Regions from separate parts of the Heyndrickxia sp. NPDC080065 genome, predicted to be linked through region 2. Evidence: riboswitches for the same ligand, from Rfam matches in the RefSeq annotation. Region 2 holds a riboswitch; each other region holds the start of a gene.
The links. Region 2 has a riboswitch for S-adenosylmethionine ahead of ACQKP0_RS20700 (O-acetylhomoserine aminocarboxypropyltransferase/cysteine synthase family protein). Riboswitches for the same ligand answer to the same signal wherever they lie in the genome.

Region 1: another riboswitch for S-adenosylmethionine. It lies ahead of ACQKP0_RS02815 (methionine biosynthesis PLP-dependent protein); the one in region 2 lies ahead of ACQKP0_RS20700 (O-acetylhomoserine aminocarboxypropyltransferase/cysteine synthase family protein).
Region 3: another riboswitch for S-adenosylmethionine. It lies ahead of ACQKP0_RS14210 (cyclase family protein); the one in region 2 lies ahead of ACQKP0_RS20700 (O-acetylhomoserine aminocarboxypropyltransferase/cysteine synthase family protein).

The regions. Positions count from the first base shown of each region.
Region 1 covers NZ_JBNNWS010000002.1:134,945-140,340, forward strand. Annotated here, with positions in the region: gene ACQKP0_RS02805 (bifunctional homocysteine S-methyltransferase/methylenetetrahydrofolate reductase) at 1-1,149, opposite strand, end outside; gene metC (cystathionine beta-lyase) at 1,180-2,364, opposite strand; gene ACQKP0_RS02815 (methionine biosynthesis PLP-dependent protein) at 2,361-3,482, opposite strand; SAM riboswitch class I at 3,751-3,857, opposite strand; gene ACQKP0_RS02820 (hypothetical protein) at 3,925-4,416, opposite strand; gene ACQKP0_RS02825 (permease prefix domain 1-containing protein) at 4,467-5,105, opposite strand; gene ACQKP0_RS02830 (PadR family transcriptional regulator) at 5,105-5,396, opposite strand, start outside.
Region 2 covers NZ_JBNNWS010000019.1:49,122-54,517, reverse strand. Annotated here, with positions in the region: gene ACQKP0_RS20705 (homoserine dehydrogenase) at 1-485, opposite strand, end outside; gene ACQKP0_RS20700 (O-acetylhomoserine aminocarboxypropyltransferase/cysteine synthase family protein) at 545-1,840, opposite strand; SAM riboswitch class I at 1,969-2,081, opposite strand; gene ACQKP0_RS20695 (trans-sulfuration enzyme family protein) at 2,351-3,493, opposite strand; gene cls (cardiolipin synthase) at 3,636-5,081, opposite strand.
Region 3 covers NZ_JBNNWS010000010.1:199,873-205,268, forward strand. Annotated here, with positions in the region: gene ACQKP0_RS14190 (S66 peptidase family protein) at 1-507, opposite strand, end outside; gene ACQKP0_RS14195 (DUF2268 domain-containing putative Zn-dependent protease) at 813-1,019, shown strand; gene ACQKP0_RS14200 (NUDIX hydrolase) at 1,237-1,674, shown strand; gene ACQKP0_RS14205 (hypothetical protein) at 1,782-2,342, shown strand; SAM riboswitch class I at 2,551-2,650, shown strand; gene ACQKP0_RS14210 (cyclase family protein) at 2,729-3,466, shown strand; gene ACQKP0_RS14215 (hypothetical protein) at 3,821-4,051, shown strand; gene ACQKP0_RS14220 (NUDIX hydrolase) at 4,130-4,600, shown strand; gene ACQKP0_RS14225 (GNAT family N-acetyltransferase) at 4,956-5,384, shown strand.

The sequences.
Region 1 (5,396 bases), on a different contig from region 2:
AACGAGCGGGCGAATGTTATATTGCTCTTTTAAAATCGTCCCCATCGCGACATTACTCATTCTTGGTGAAGCTAAAGAATTATCCGCCATCGTAATCGCATCGATATTTGCTGCTTTTAATGCTTTTGCTCCTTCAATAAAGCGATCTGTTTGAAGATGCTTCGGTGTATCTAGTTCCACAATGATCGATGTCCGTTTCCTTACAATCTCGTGAAGTGGCGGTTCATCATCTACACGCGGGGAAACTAATTCAATTTTCTCCCGAACCGGCTTTACCACTTTCTGTGTAATCGGCTGGAGCCCACGAACCCCCTCAGAAATCGCCTTTATATGCTCAGGAGTCGTTCCACAGCAGCCTCCAATTAAGCGAACCCCTTGTTTCACTAGTTGAACGGCACACTCCTTGAAATAACCCGCATTATTTGTAAAAACAAAACGGCCATCCTCGTAATCTAATAAACTTGCATTTGGATAAGCTGATAAATAAGCATTGTTAGGCAGCGGCACCTCTTCAAGTGATTGAATCATATGATGCGGACCGAGCCGGCAATTTAAACCAACAATGTCTGCACCTAGCTCCTCCAATTGCTTTAATCCGTCCTTTAAATCTAACCCATTTTGCAGCACACCAGGCTCTAACAGTGAAAATTGTGCTATAACAGGGATATCTATTTCCAATTTCGCAATCTCAACCACTGAAAAAAGTTCCTCTACATCATAAAAGGTTTCAAGAAGGATCCCGTCAACACCTTCATTTAGTATATGAAACAACTGCTCTCTAAAGCTTCTTTTAATCTCAGACAATGAGATGTCTGCTTTCCGTACCCCCCTATACCCTCCGAAGGAACCCAAAATAATCGTTTCACCTGTTGCCGCTTTTTTCGCAATTCGAACTGCTTCTACATTAATCGCCTTTACTTGTTCTTCGAGCCCATACTGGCCAAGCTTAAAATAATTGGCTCCATACGTATTCGTTTGAATGACCTGTGCCCCTGCCTGAATATAGGCTTTATGGATATTATAAATGTCCTCAGGATGGGACAAATTAAATTCCTCATAGCAAGTGTCCTTCCCATAAGAATAAAGAAGTGTACCCATCGCCCCATCTGCTACTAGAATAGAAGATTTAAGTCTCTCTTTAATGTTCATATTAACCACACCTTTATAATAATTTCCAACTTACACTTGATTGCTTACACCAACTAAACTCGATGCTGTTACAAGGGCTTGCTCGATATCCTCGATCAGGTCCTTAACATTCTCAAGCCCTACAGACAAACGCAGTAACCCATCTGTAATTCCTCTTTTCTCCCTTTCTCCTTTTGGCATCGCCGCATGGGACATTGTTGCAGGGTACGATAAAATTGACTCCACCGCTCCCAAGCTGACCGCAAAAACAGGAATTTCCAAATGCTCTACGAAAGCTTTCGTTATTGCTTGATTAGGAAGCTGAAAAGATAAAACAGCTCCAGCACCGGCTGCTTGTCGGAAATGGATTGAATGCCCTGGATGGGTAGTAAACCCTGGGTAAAACACTTCTTCTACAAGTGGATGCTTTTGTAAATAGGTAGCAATTTCTATAGCAGACTGTGAAGATTGCCCGAGCCGAACACTTAATGTTTTCATCCCTCTTAATAGAAGCCAGCAATCGTGGACACCGAGGATTGAACCGAATGCATTTTGTATAAAGCCTAATTGCTTAGCGAGATGGACATCTTTAACCACCGCTAATCCTGCAACGACATCACTATGACCCGATAAAAATTTTGTTGCACTATGCAATACAATATCCGCGCCAAGGTCAAGCGGCCTTTGAAGAAGAGGTGTCATAAATGTATTGTCTACAAAGACTAAACAATCATTTGCTTTTGCCAGCTTCACAATCCCTTCAATGTCCGTGATGGAAAGAAGCGGGTTAGAAGGAGTTTCAACGTATACTACTTTTGTGTTCGGTTTAAAGGATGCTGCCACTTCATGTAAATCAGTCATATTAACGAAAGTGTGCTCGATTTTGAACCTCGATAAAACCTCTGTAATCATCCGATAGGTTCCACCGTAAACATCCTTTGAAATCAAAACATGATCCCCTGCTGAAAGCAGCATAAAAGCAGAAGAGATTGCTGCCATCCCAGACGTAAATGCAAATCCTTTCGCTCCCCCTTCAAGCTCAGCGATTGCATCCTCTAGTACCTGTCTTGTAGGATTGCCGGAACGGCTATAATCAAAAGGGCCAAATGTATCAAATTGATTTTGGTGAAATGTAGAAGAATAATGAATAGGCGGATTAATAGCTCCATTTGCTACATCGATAAACGAAGATTGAGAAATCAGTTTCGTTTCAATGTCAAAATGATCTCTGCTCATCGAATCAATTCCTCCTGTTTAACCGTTGTAAAAGCCTGCTCTAAATCACTTTCTAAATCCTCTACGTGCTCCACTCCAACTGAAAACCGAAGTAATCGATTGCAAACTCCGTTCTTAATTCGAATTTCCTCTGGGATATCTCCATGCGTTTGTGTCGCCGGATACGTGATAAAGCTTTCGACACCCCCTAGACTTTCTGCAAATGTAATGAGATTTAGATTTTGCAGAAATGCTGGGACCCACTCTTCTTTTTCCAAGCGAAATGAAACCATGCCCCCTTTGTTCGGATAAAATACATCGGTCACTTCCGATCTTTCACGTAAAAAGGCGACAAGCTGCTTGGCATTTTCTTGGTGTTTTTCCATTCTTAATGCGAGTGTCTTCAGTCCTCTTATTAAAAGCCAGGAATCAAACGGAGAGAGGACAGCACCTGCTCCATTATGAAATGCGGCAAGACGACCGCATATTTCCTCACCTTTAGCGACAACCAGTCCTGCTAAAACATCATTATGTCCGCCGATATATTTCGTTGCACTATGTATAACAATATCGGCTCCTTGAATGATCGGTTTTTGAAGATAGGGCGTGAGAAATGTATTATCGACAATAAGTAGCAAATGATGTTTCTTTGCAATGGCTGCAACTGCTTCAATATCGGTTTCAATCATTAACGGATTAGTCGGTGTTTCAATGAAAATGGCTTTCGTTCTTTCATTAATTGATTTCTCCAACAGCTCTAGATTATTAACATTAATATAATTAGCTGTGATGCCATAAGCTTTTGAATAGTGTTCAAACAACCGATAGGTCCCGCCATATAAATCATCTGTTGCGATCAATTCGTCATCTTTTTGAAAAAGGGATAGAACAAGCTGTATCGCCGCCATCCCCGAGCTACAGGCATAGCCTTGATCCCCTTCCTCTAATTTCGCAAAGCTCTCCTCTAGAAGAGCACGTGTCGGATTTTTCGTCCGAGAATAATCAAAGCCGGTTGATAACCCAATTCCTTCATGACGGTAAGCAGTTGATAAATAGATCGGCGGATTAACCGTGCCCGTCTCCGTTTCACTTCGATTCCCAACTTGAACAAGTTTTGTTTGAATATGATGGTTTCCCATAAACTTTCCTCCCTTTTATGAAAAGGGGTGAGCGTCGCTAACTTTTTTAGTATTTTCAATCGACGATTAATTCTAACTAAAATAGCATAAATAATTAGTCTAACTTCGCTCTGCTCACACCGCCTTATTAGAAGAATTCTAATTCCTTCATGATAAATGGTAGAGACGATAATCGGCTCTATATTGGTTTTGTACGTACGAATATGGGGAGAAAAAACAACAAAAAAAGGACTCCTATAAGAAGAAGTCCTGTTCAGTCATTAGATTCTCCTTATCGTTCAGGTTTAAAACCTGCTGGAATTAGCACCGTGTCATAAAAAATGACTGGTTGCTGAGGCGTCATAGGGCCAGTCCCTCAACCTCTCTAGATAAGATTTTGATTATTTAATTATCCCGAAATATTTTAGCTTAATGAATAATTTACAATAATTAGCTAAAATAATCAAGATAAATTTATTTTAGAAATTTTATGCGGCAGCAAAAATGCAATCACTCCAATTAATGTAGCAAAGAAACAGACGATCATTCCGATCATATATCCTAGTCCAGTCATAAACATGTCCTCACCCGGATACGATGGTTTGATGGTAGAATTTTTATAAGCTAAATAGATGAATAGTCCGATATATATGGATTGACCGACTATTACCGCATGTAGCCTTTTTAATAAAGGCTTCCTAAAGCTTTCTTTTATAAATACCCATGCAATCACACTTACAACCGGTGATATTACAATAAAAAAAGGTGTTGAAAACGGGATGAAAAAAACACCTAAAATAGTCAAACCTATTAATATAATGTTTATTACTAATATCGAGCCTCCTGCAGTCCATGCATTTTTAAAATCAAATCTTGTTTTAAGATTTTGTCGGATAAATATTAAACTAAAAAACGCTAAAAATAGTGCAATACATCCCAACATGGTTAACGACATATTTTCCCCCTCCTAATATACATAGAAATTCTATGTAGTATTTTAAAAAATTAGAGACCATTTACGATCCCAAATTTATAAGCTACTTTACTAATCGGATAGAAACATAAAGTGGACAAAACACAAAAGAAAAGAAACATCGGATTTAATAAAGGTGAGAAAAAGCCTTCTGGATAAAATTCAAAAAGAACCGCTACCATTAAAGCTACATTAGGAATTAAAGCGACTATTAACGTTTTACGTACAAGCCTTTTCCCCTTTGGTCCATATTGTTTACCGATAAAATATCCTATGTAAAACCAGTAAAGTAAATAAAGCAGAAGAATGTACTCAGACATATGGACCAAGAAAGTCCAGACATTGCTCAATATCGGAAATAACGATGCTTGATTGCTGATTGCTATGAAAAAACCGCCAATAAAAAAACACCAGTTTATTAGAATAAAATGTATTGGGGTATTCTGTTTTGAATTGGATGTTGTACAAAAACCCTTTCCTAATTCTATAGGATCCCCCATGGAATCGAGTACCTCTTCAAGCGCTTGTTTCTCACTAACCCCTAATAGCATTCTTTCCTTTACTCCCTCTTCAATATGCGAAGAGATTTCATTACAAATTCCAACTGCATCAGGATGATTGTCTAAAGCTACTTTTACATTATCTATATATTCAACCTTTAACTTTAACATTATGAATCTCCCAACACCTTGGACATCACACTGACAAAACTGTTCCATTCCTTTGACTTATGAAGTAAAACCTCTTTTCCATCCTTTGTAATACGGTAATATTTTCGAGCTGGCCCCTTTTCCTGCTCCTGCCAATAGGAATCAATATATCCCTTTTCCTCTAACTTTTTCAATGCAGGATATAATGTCCCTTCTTTTACATGAAGTGCTTCATCACTTCTTCTTTCCATTTCCTTCGCTAATTGGTAACCGTACATGTCTCGTTCATCTAATAAATGCAATAAAAGCAGC
Region 2 (5,396 bases):
TTAGAGGTACCATTAAGAATTCCCTGGATTTTTGTAATCTGATTAACCTGTAATAACTGTTGAATGGTTCGAATGATCGGAACTCCCCCTGCAGTTGTCGCTTCAAAGCCAATTTTTACGCCTTTCTGCCTGGATCTATGGATCAAATATTCACCATATTTTGCAAACATCACTTTGTTTGCTGTAATAACATGCAAACCTCTATCTATTGCTTGCTGTAAATACGTATATCCCGGTTCTTCTCCGACAATTGCTTCAAAAATAACATGAAGGTCTGGTATGTTTAAAATATCCTCAAAATTGGTTGTCACTAGAATATCCGCATCAATTTTGCGTTCTTTTTCTGAATCACGAATTAATATTGCTGCGATTTCAACCTCTGCACCTAAAATACATCTTAGGTGGGTTTGATGGGTTTGGATAGCAGTATAAACGCCCTCCCCCACTGTTCCAAAACCTAATAAAGCTGCCTTAATCACTGTCATTCCTATATCCTCCTACACTATAGGTGACAGGACCTGTTTAGATCCTATCACCGACCAAATTAAACCGTTATGCTTGTTGCTTTTAGAATTGCTTGATCAAGATCTGCCTTGATATCTTCAACTGCTTCAAGTCCAACTGATAAGCGTATTAGCTCTTCCGTAACTCCTGATAATTTAAGTTCATCTGCACTTAATTGCTGATGTGTAGTCGAAGCTGGGTGTATAATTAGTGATTTCGCATCCCCGACATTGGCTACGTGTGACCATAGCTGAATACTGTCGATTACTTTTCTTCCTACTTCCCTTCCACCTTTTATACCAAAATTCACAATTGAACCGAATCCTCCTTTTAAGTATTTTTTGGCAAGCTCATGAGAAGGATGTTCTTCTAATCCTGTATAATTTACCCATGCAACAGCTAGGTGGTTTTGTAAAAACCTTGCTACTTCTAATGCATTTTCATTGTGCTTTGGAACCCGTAAATGCAATGTTTCCAATCCTTGCAGCAATGAAAAAGCACTTTCAGGGCTTATGCTAGCACCGAAATCTCGCAATATTTGAACACGTAATTTTGTTGCAAATGAGGCTTGTGGGACATCCACTCCGTAACGGATTCCATGGTAGCTTAAATCTGGTTCCTTAAAATCTGGAAATTTATCGCTATTCCAATCAAACTTGCCACCATCGACTACCACGCCACCTATTGTGGTTCCATGACCACCAATCCATTTAGTTGCTGAATGAACAACGACATCTGCTCCCCATTTAATTGGATTAGATAAATAAGGTGTACCGAATGTGTTATCGACAATAAGTGGGATTCCGTTTCCATGAGCAACATCTGCAACCGCTTCTATATCTAAAACATGAAGGCTCGGATTACCGATAATTTCTGCAAATAGTGCCTTTGTCTTTGGTGTTATCGCTGCTCTAAAATTTTCAGGGTCTGTTGCATCGACAAACTTTACAGTGATTCCATATTTCGGGAGTGTATTTGCAAATAGATTAAAAGTACCACCATACAAGTTTCCAGCTGCAACAATTTCATCCCCTGCACCAGCAAGATTTAAGATTGAAAAAGCAATGGCCGCCATTCCCGATGACAATGCAACTGCAGCTGTCCCACCTTCTAAAAGGGCAATTCGCTGTTCAAAAACGTCAACTGTTGGGTTTCCAATTCGTGAATAAATATATCCTTGTTGTTCAAGAGCAAATAATCCTTGGGCATGATCCGTATCTTTAAAAACGTAGGACGTTGTTTTATAAATTGGAACCGTACGGGATCCTGTTGTTGGATCTGGTTGTTGTCCTCCATGTAATAATAATGTTTCCGGTTGTAATTGTTCCTTTGTCATTTTATATTCCTCCTAATAATGGTTTTGTATCGTTGATGATGTAAACATAGATGAAGATTATTGAAATGGGTTTGAGGGGAAGCAAAAAACCCTCTTCATAAGAAGAGGGCTTAACATTCAAGTTCCTCCCCTTATCTTTCAGATCATAGTTGATCTGTAGGAATTAGCACCTTTTCAAGCAAATTGCTTGAAGGTTGCCGGGCATCAAAGGGCCTAGTCCCTCCGCCGCTCTCGATAAGAGTATACACGATTATTATTTTGAAAATTTCAAATTGCTCTTGTATTGCATTATAGAAGAGTTGCAAATGTTTCGTCAATCTTTTTTTTAAAAAGATTTTTATTGATGATCATTTTTTGAAAAAGATCCTCGCTTTCTATAGGTAATTAGTCCTATTCCGTGCGGTTCGGAGGGATATTCGCGCAGTTTGGATTAAATTTTGTGCGGTTCCGACCAAATTTCGTGCAGTTGGGACAATGTTTCGTGCGAAAAGGCTATGTTTCGTAAATAATTTAGAATATAGATAGTTGGATCGCTTCTTCAAATTGCTTAATAATATCCTCCGCTTCCTCAATTCCTATTGATATGCGAACAACTTGTTTATTGATTCCTATTTTTTGCTGTTCTTCTAATGATAAGGCACGATGGGATGTACCTAATGGGTAAGAGACAGTCGTCTCAACTCCGGCTAATGTAGGTACAATTGTTACCCACCCTAGAGATGAAAAGAATCGATGTATATCACATGATTCACTTAATTCTATCGTTACGATTGCTCCATTCCCCTTAGTAGATAGATTAGTAGGGTAATAAACTTTTTTCACGTGAGAATTTTTCGAGAGAGACTCCGCCAACTGCTGGGCATTGTATGCTTGACGTTCCATTCTTAGAGCCATTGTTTTGATTCCTCTACATGTCAGCCACGCTTCAAATGAGCTTAAATTACAGCCAAGATTCACTACCTTTTGGCGCGCTTTCATGATTAACTCTTCATTTCCAACCACAACACCTGCAGTTACATCACTATGACCACCTAAATACTTCGTTGCACTATGAGCAACTAAATGAACGCCCTCTAGATAGGGATTTAGCAAATATGGAGTAGCAAAAGTGTTGTCCACCATTGTATACAAATTATATTTTTTCCCTAGTTGAACAAGCGCCTTTATATTTTCAACACGTAAAAAGGGGTTCGTAACCGTTTCAGAATATAACAGCTTTGTGTTAGCTTGAATAGCACTGCGAACTTCGTTTACATCTCCAAACGAAACAAAGGTTGTTTCGATCCCAAGTTCATTTAATTCTTGTTTTAAAAGATGATGGCTGCCGCCGTAGATATCTTCTGCCGCGACGATATGATCACCAGTTGAAGCAACAGATAGAATACCAGCAAGAATAGCGGAAATACCTGAGGAGGTTGCTACTCCTGCTGGAGCACCTTCTAAATTTGCAACTGCTTGACCTAGCTCATCTGTGTTTGGATTACCTGTTCGAGTATAAAGATATGGTGATTCACCATGGTAAAAGCCTTCCAGCTCTTCTAATGAACTAAAGGTAAAAGCTGAGGTTTGATAGATTGGTGTTGATTTGCTGCGAATATTCTCGGTTTGTTTTAAAGAATTATGTACGATTTTCGTTTCAAATGATTGGCCCATTATGCACACCTCAATAATTAATATTGTAAAAATATTATAAATTGTACGTCTAACGAATAAAAATGTCAAAGCCGTTCTTGAAAATATTGTCGCTTTTCATAATAAAATAAGCAGGAGTTTTGAACTCCTGCCTTTGTGCAGCTTATAGAATTGGAGATAATAATCTTGAAATTGACTCTTTAAACCGAATTCTTCTTGGTCGGTGAAGATAGGCTTCTAAAGTAAGCTCCCTTGATTTTTTCATATCATCTTTATAAATAGTTTCAAGCTTTTTTGAAAGATGATGGCTGTACAAAAATGCATTGACTTCAAAATTCAATCGGAAACTTCGATTATCAATATTTGCCGTTCCGACCGTAGCAATTTTTCCATCAACAATTAACATTTTTGCATGAATAAAACCATTTTCATATATATACACTTTTGCCCCAGTCTTAAGCAGTTCTCCTACATAGGAGTAGGTAGCCCAATAGACAAACATATGATCAGGCTTATTCGGGATCATCAGCCTAACATCCACTCCAGATAAGATCGCAATCTTAAGTGCATTTAATAAGCTATCATCAGGAATGAAGTATGGAGTTTGCATGAATATATATTTTTTGGCCGAATTTATCATTTTTATGTAGCCGTTTTTTATTTGTTCCCATTCTGAATCAGGACCACTTGAAACGATTTGGACATCGGTATAGCCTACAGATTGTATTTCTGGGAAGTACTTCTCTTTGTAACGAATATCATTAGATGAAGCTTGGTTCCAGTCAAGAACGAACCGTGTTTGCATCGCAAGAACTGCTTTTCCAGTTATCTTTAGATGTGTATCTCGCCAATAACCAAATTTTTTATCTAAACCAAGGTATTCGTCACCAATATTAAAACCACCTATGTAACCGATTTTTCCATCGATTATGGCAAGCTTGCGGTGATTACGAAAATTGACTCGCAGGTTAAGCAAAGGAATTTTTGCTGGGAAAAAGGCGGCTACTTCACCACCTGCATCAGTTAATCCTTTAAAAAACTTACGCGGTAACTTCCGAGAACCCATGTCATCAAACAATAAGCGAACCTTTACCCCTTCCTTCGCCTTTTCAGTGAGCAATTCAACTAGCTTTTTGCCTAATAAGTCATTTCGAAAAATGTAATACACAAGATGGATATGATTTTTCGCTTGCTTAATATCCTCAAATAATGCTTGGAATTTGTCATTTCCATCGATAAAAATTTCAACATCATTATCATGTGATAAAATCGCATCATCATTAACAAGGAGCATATATACAAGTTCTTTATACTGGACTGTTCTCTCATCATGAAACGGAAAGGCATTATTCCTTAACAAATCAATTTGTCGTTGTGATATTTCTTTAATGCCTATCTTCTCTTGGTCTTTCCAATAAAAGATTCTTCTCCGGCTTAAATTTTGTCCAAAAATTAAATATATAATGAATCCCGCTACAGGAATAAACAGTAAGACCAGTAGCCATGCCCATGTTGCTCCAATATTTCTGCGCTCTAAAAAAATTACCACACTTGATAAAAAAAAGTTTAAAATGAAAAAAACTACTAATAAAATTGTAAAAATTGTCATCCTGAACTCCTTTAACAAGATACCTATTTCTCTGGTTTTGTTAAACCTTTTTCTAAAAAAATCTATGGTGCACAGGTACACCCAGTTATACTATGTATAGAAATTACTGCAACACAAACCTCACAGATTATCTTATTAACCATGCCATTTCTAGTTAATAATACAAATGTATCATACCATATAAATCTCCTTGCTTCACCATATCTCTTATTTTCGAAGTTGTATGTGCTTTAATATTTTTATAAAACGCTTTGTTAAACTATATTATTGTTTCAAATAAAATCTGTAGGGTATACGTTCAGCTAGTTTTATTTC
Region 3 (5,396 bases), on a different contig from region 2:
CAGGGGAATGTCCGGTGGATTTTCGATGATCCTGGAAGAAGCAAGCGTAGAAGTTGCTTTGAAAAATTGGTCATAATTATAAGCAGGAGTTTCCGACCGAAAGTCAATAAGCATTAAGCTGTGGAACGTAATTAAATTACTATACAGATACAAACTATTTAATAATACCGAGGTATCACTATAACCGGATATAATTTTAGGGCTATTGTTTATAACACCAAAATCTAAATAAGGAAGAATGGTTTGAACCCCGGTTCCTCCCCGGGTTGAAAGGATCATTTTGACACTCGGATCTCTAAACATATTCATTATATCCTCTGCTCTTTGTTGAGGTGTGGCAGCTATGATGCCATTATGAGAATAAACGTGACTGCCAAAAACGACAGTAAAGCCCATATCTCTTAACACTTGTACTCTGGCATTTATAACATTTGGTTCTAGAGAGCTGCCAGGTGTAACCAATCCAATCGTATCTCCTCTTTGTAACAACGAGGGTCTTATTGCCATATTTTTCTCTCCCTGGATTCGTTTCAATTATAATTTACGATAATAGTATTATAAGGTGAACTGAAATATGTCAAATTCAAGATAACTACAAATTAAATACTTACATTTTTTTATGTAAAATTCATTAATTATATGGGATAAGATATTTATTGCTTGTTCTACTAAAAGACAGGGTAGTTTAACCATGATTATTTTTTAATAAAAACAGGACTTATTGTTGTATAGGAGAATATATACAGTAGAATACAAAACTTAAATTTGGTTATTACACCAAAAAAAATAAAGGAAGTCCAACTGATTTATTTATGTTCGGAAACGATGAACAAGGATTACCCTTTTGGGGAGGATATTCATTAGGCTATTACTTAGTTAAATGGTATCTTGAAAAATGTAAAAATATTTCCTTTGAAGAATTGACTTTTGTTACCTTCAGAATATTTTATGATGTGTGGGATTGTTGGCAACATCAACACAACTGGGTAAAGGAGATCTCTCAAATGTTGTTAAAATAGGTGATTGAATATTATTAATCCTATTTCAAATAGTGGTTCTAAATAAATTACTGGGGACATTCTTTTAACAATGAATTTTTTGTCTTATAGAAAAGTCAGGTTAGTGAAAGTAGGAAAAAGAATACATAATAAAGGAATTTAAAAAGGTATACAGGAGGAGGCAATTACATGAGTTGGCCTACACATATATTAGCAGTGAGTGGTATTGTTGAAAATAATGAAGGGGGAAATACTTTTAGTAAAAACACATAATGGTGGCTGGGTTTTTCCAGGTGGGCAAGTGGAAGTTGGGGAGAATCTAATGGATGCATTAATTAGAGAAGTAAAAGAAGAAAGTGGGATAGATACAGCTGTATCTCAATTAATTGGAGTTTATTCTAATACTGGTATACATAAATGGTATGACGGTGTAACTGATGTTCCTACAAAATTAATTTTAGATTTTGTTTGCAGGCCTGTAGGTGGAGAGCTAAGTATTTCAGAAGAAACATCAGAAAGTGAGTGGGTACCAAGGGACAAAGTTCTTGAATTAGTTACTACACCAGCTATTCAAACACGTTTTAAAGCATACTTGGACTTTAAAAATGATATAAAATATATGGAATTTGTAACTAAACCTGAGTTTGAAATAAAAATGAATAAGACGATTAATTAGGACTAGATTTTATTAATTGATTTTATTAATTGTGATTGTGTTTTTTTCGAGGGTTGTTAGCTTATTGAGATATAGGTTTTGAATTATCATGGAGGATGGTGATTGAAATGAATCATTTACATCATGAATTTTACCTTAGCGATCAAGAAAAGCTTATAATAATTAAGGGTATTAAACTAGGCCTTTCGCGCTTTTATAGGGAAAGGGTAGGAAAACCTGAAATCTTGACAGAGAAAAATTTCATCTCCCGCCAGCGTGCCTCCTATGTTTTTGACTCCATATACCATCATGCGAACCAACATCCAGAACTTAATATTATTGCTGAAGTACGAAATGCGGGCTTGTCCTATGAATATGTTTTACTAGTGTTGGAAGACAGAGATATCATAATTACATTTAGTCAAGTAAAACACCATGACGATTTACCAGAATATAGTGAATACCGAAGTGAATATACGGGGGGTAACGGCAGACTAAACCCCCAATTATCATTTTTTGAAGAAATAGCATCTAATCATGTTAAAAAATATAAACATCTTATTGTTACATTCAATGGAGCAAACGGGCCAAATCCGGATTTTATTTGGATAGGTGCCACAACACGTGAACAAAACGCTTGGATATACCATCAAGACTTAACAGAGGGGCTGCAGTTGATTGCCCAGTAACGTTTTTTATCACGACCAAAATATAGATTAGAGTAATAAGAACTTTTTCCGTGTTAAAGATAAATGTTTATAATGTTCAAAAATATGCTAGTCATATATTTTGAGAAAATGGTTATTTCTAACTAAGATAATTTTTAATTTTTTAAATTTATAATTGACTTTCAACTTAGACATATGTAAAGTTGTAAATAATTAAATATGAGTAATTTTCTTATCCAGAGAGGTGGAGGGACTGGCCCATTGATACCTCAGCAACAGGCTTTTAAGTACTGTGCTAATTCCAGAAGCGTATAGCTTGAAGATAAGAGGAGTATTAATTGTAAATCTAAAACCTCTTCTTATTTTCAAGAAGAGGTTTTTATTATTTAAATTAGGAGGAATTTATTATGGCAAGTGAATTAATCAAAGCTATTAATCTATTGAAAGAAAAACATTGGGTTGATTTAACCCATACTTTTGGACCTGATTCTCCGCACTTTTCTGCTTTTGATTCAGCTGATTTTAAAACATTATTTGATCATAATGATGGATTTCTTGCACAAAGTTTTACATTTGCGGGGCAGTATGGAACACATCTGGATGCACCGATACATTTTGTCCGCAATAAGAGATATTTGGATGAATTAGAGTTAAAGGAATTAATTTTGCCTCTTGTTGTAATTGATAAATCGAAGGAAGCCGCAGAAAACCATGATTTCACCTTAACCGTGGACGATATTTTGAAATTTGAAGAAGATCATGGAAAAATCGAGGAAGGGTCATTTGTCGCTCTTCGAACTGATTGGAGTAAACGATGGCCTAATCTAGAAGAATTTAATAACAAAGATGAAGATGGGAATAATCATGCACCAGGTTGGTCAGTTGATTCATTGAAATTTTTATTTGAGGAAAGAAAAATTAAAGCGGTCGGTCATGAAACCTTTGATACTGATTCAAGTATTGACTTTCAAAAAAATGGAGCACTGTTAGCAGAATACTATGTACTTGAGCAGGATACATATCAAGTTGAGCTTTTAACAAATTTGGATCAGCTTCCGGCAAAAGGAGCGGTCATATTTAACATTGTTCCAAAACCAGAAAAGGCATCTGGCTTTCCAGTAAGATCATTCGCTATTCTACCTTAAATTTACAAGAAGAACCTAAAGAATATATGTTCCTGAGAAAAATTTGATAAGGACCAAAGAAATTATTAGAAAAAAGAGCTTCCAAATTGCCAAAAAGGCTTTTAGGAAGCTCCTTTTAATTTATTTTAGTCTGTTGTTTTGTTCATTTCTCTTATAAAGGAAGCAACATGAGGAAAAAAATTGAGAATATTTTTAGGTTCTTTTATTCTATCAATAAATTTATTGGTGAATGTTAGGAGCGGTATAGAAACATGCAGCAGCAAGTCACTTAAACGGTTCAATCTTATTTGAAAAAGGAATTATCATTAATTTATAGAATATACCAACTAAAGAAGGATATAAGGAGAGATCAAGATGTCTTTGTTAGTTGGAATGTTTTTTGTGTTAATGGTAAGTTTGGTGATTTTTGGGATTTTGAGGAAAAGTAATATAGCAGGGGTAAAATTTATGTTGCTCGGTTTAAACTTAATTTTAGTTGGAGGAATCATTGTTGTAGATGATAGTTTAAACTTAGGAGAGTTTGCTTACATAATCATATTAATTGGTTTGAGTCTATCATTTGTAGGTTTTGGAAAAAGAAATTAACGGTTATTTTATGGGGCTGGTTTCTTGAAGATGGAGAAAAGAGTATTTAGAGAAAAAAATCAGGAGGGAATAATAAGAATGAGTAGTCTTAATCCAAAACATATAATTGCAGTTTCTGCTTATGTTACCAATGAGAATGGGGAAGCTTTATTAGTTAAAACACATTGGCGTTCTGATACGTGGGAACCACCTGGAGGACAAGTGGAAGAAGGGGAACCATTAGATAAAGCTGTGTGTAGGGAAGTATTAGAGGAGACTGGAATTGTTATCTCACCTATTGGAATTACAGGTGTTTATTACAACGCAACGAAGCACATATTATCTATAGTATTTAAAGCAAAGTATGTTGATGGGGAAATAAAGATTCAAGCAGAAGAGATAAAAGAGGCAAAATTTGTAAAGTTAAATGAAGATAATATTGATAATTACATAACTCGTCCACATATGAACTCTCGGACTATTGATTCTATAAGAGCAACAAGTTTTATTCCATATGAAACTTGGGATGTAGATCCTTATAACCTTTTAGGAAGATTAGAGGATAAATAATAAGAAGTTACTAAACTCATTCAACATAATTTTATTTGTAACTGGGCTGGGTAGGCTGAAGGGGATTTTAAATAAATCAATGAATAAATAAACTAAATGAAATATTTTTTGATGCTGTTGGTGTACTTTTGAAACTTTCTAATAGGAAGTAACATATCTATTAAGTGGTAACTGTATCCCAGTTACCACCTATTTATAAAATTATTATAAGTTTTTAACGTACAGTTCTTTGTATCGTAGCAAATTAAAATAATCATTTTTTTAGTGATGAATTTATTGTAAACAAATAGGTAATACGCTTTTTATTAATGAAAAAGGTTACTTTAACAATTGTGGAACAAAGGGAGGGAATATTTTGGAGATATCTAGTGGTAATTTATTATTGTCAAAGATATCAATTCATGATATGGATTTTATTTGCAAGATTGAATGTGATGAAAAATTATGGTATTTTGAGGAATCTGTACAGACTGATGTAAATGTAGTCCGTAACAAGTATATTAGTAAAATCGAAGAAAGCGGAAAACCAAGAAGTTATGATTTTGTAGTATCTATAGAAGCTGATAGAAGTATACTACCAATTGGTTTAGCGCAAATATGGAGCTATAGTGATTATAGGAAAAGCTGGGAAATTGGTTTTGTAATACTTCCTGAATATAGAGGTGAAGGTCATGGAAGTGATGCGGCTAAACTATTATTAAAATTTGCTTTTGAAAAGTTAGAAGCACATAAAGTGGTTGGAATGTGCAATTCAAAAAACATACGCTCTGCAGCCCTGATGTAACGTATTGGTATG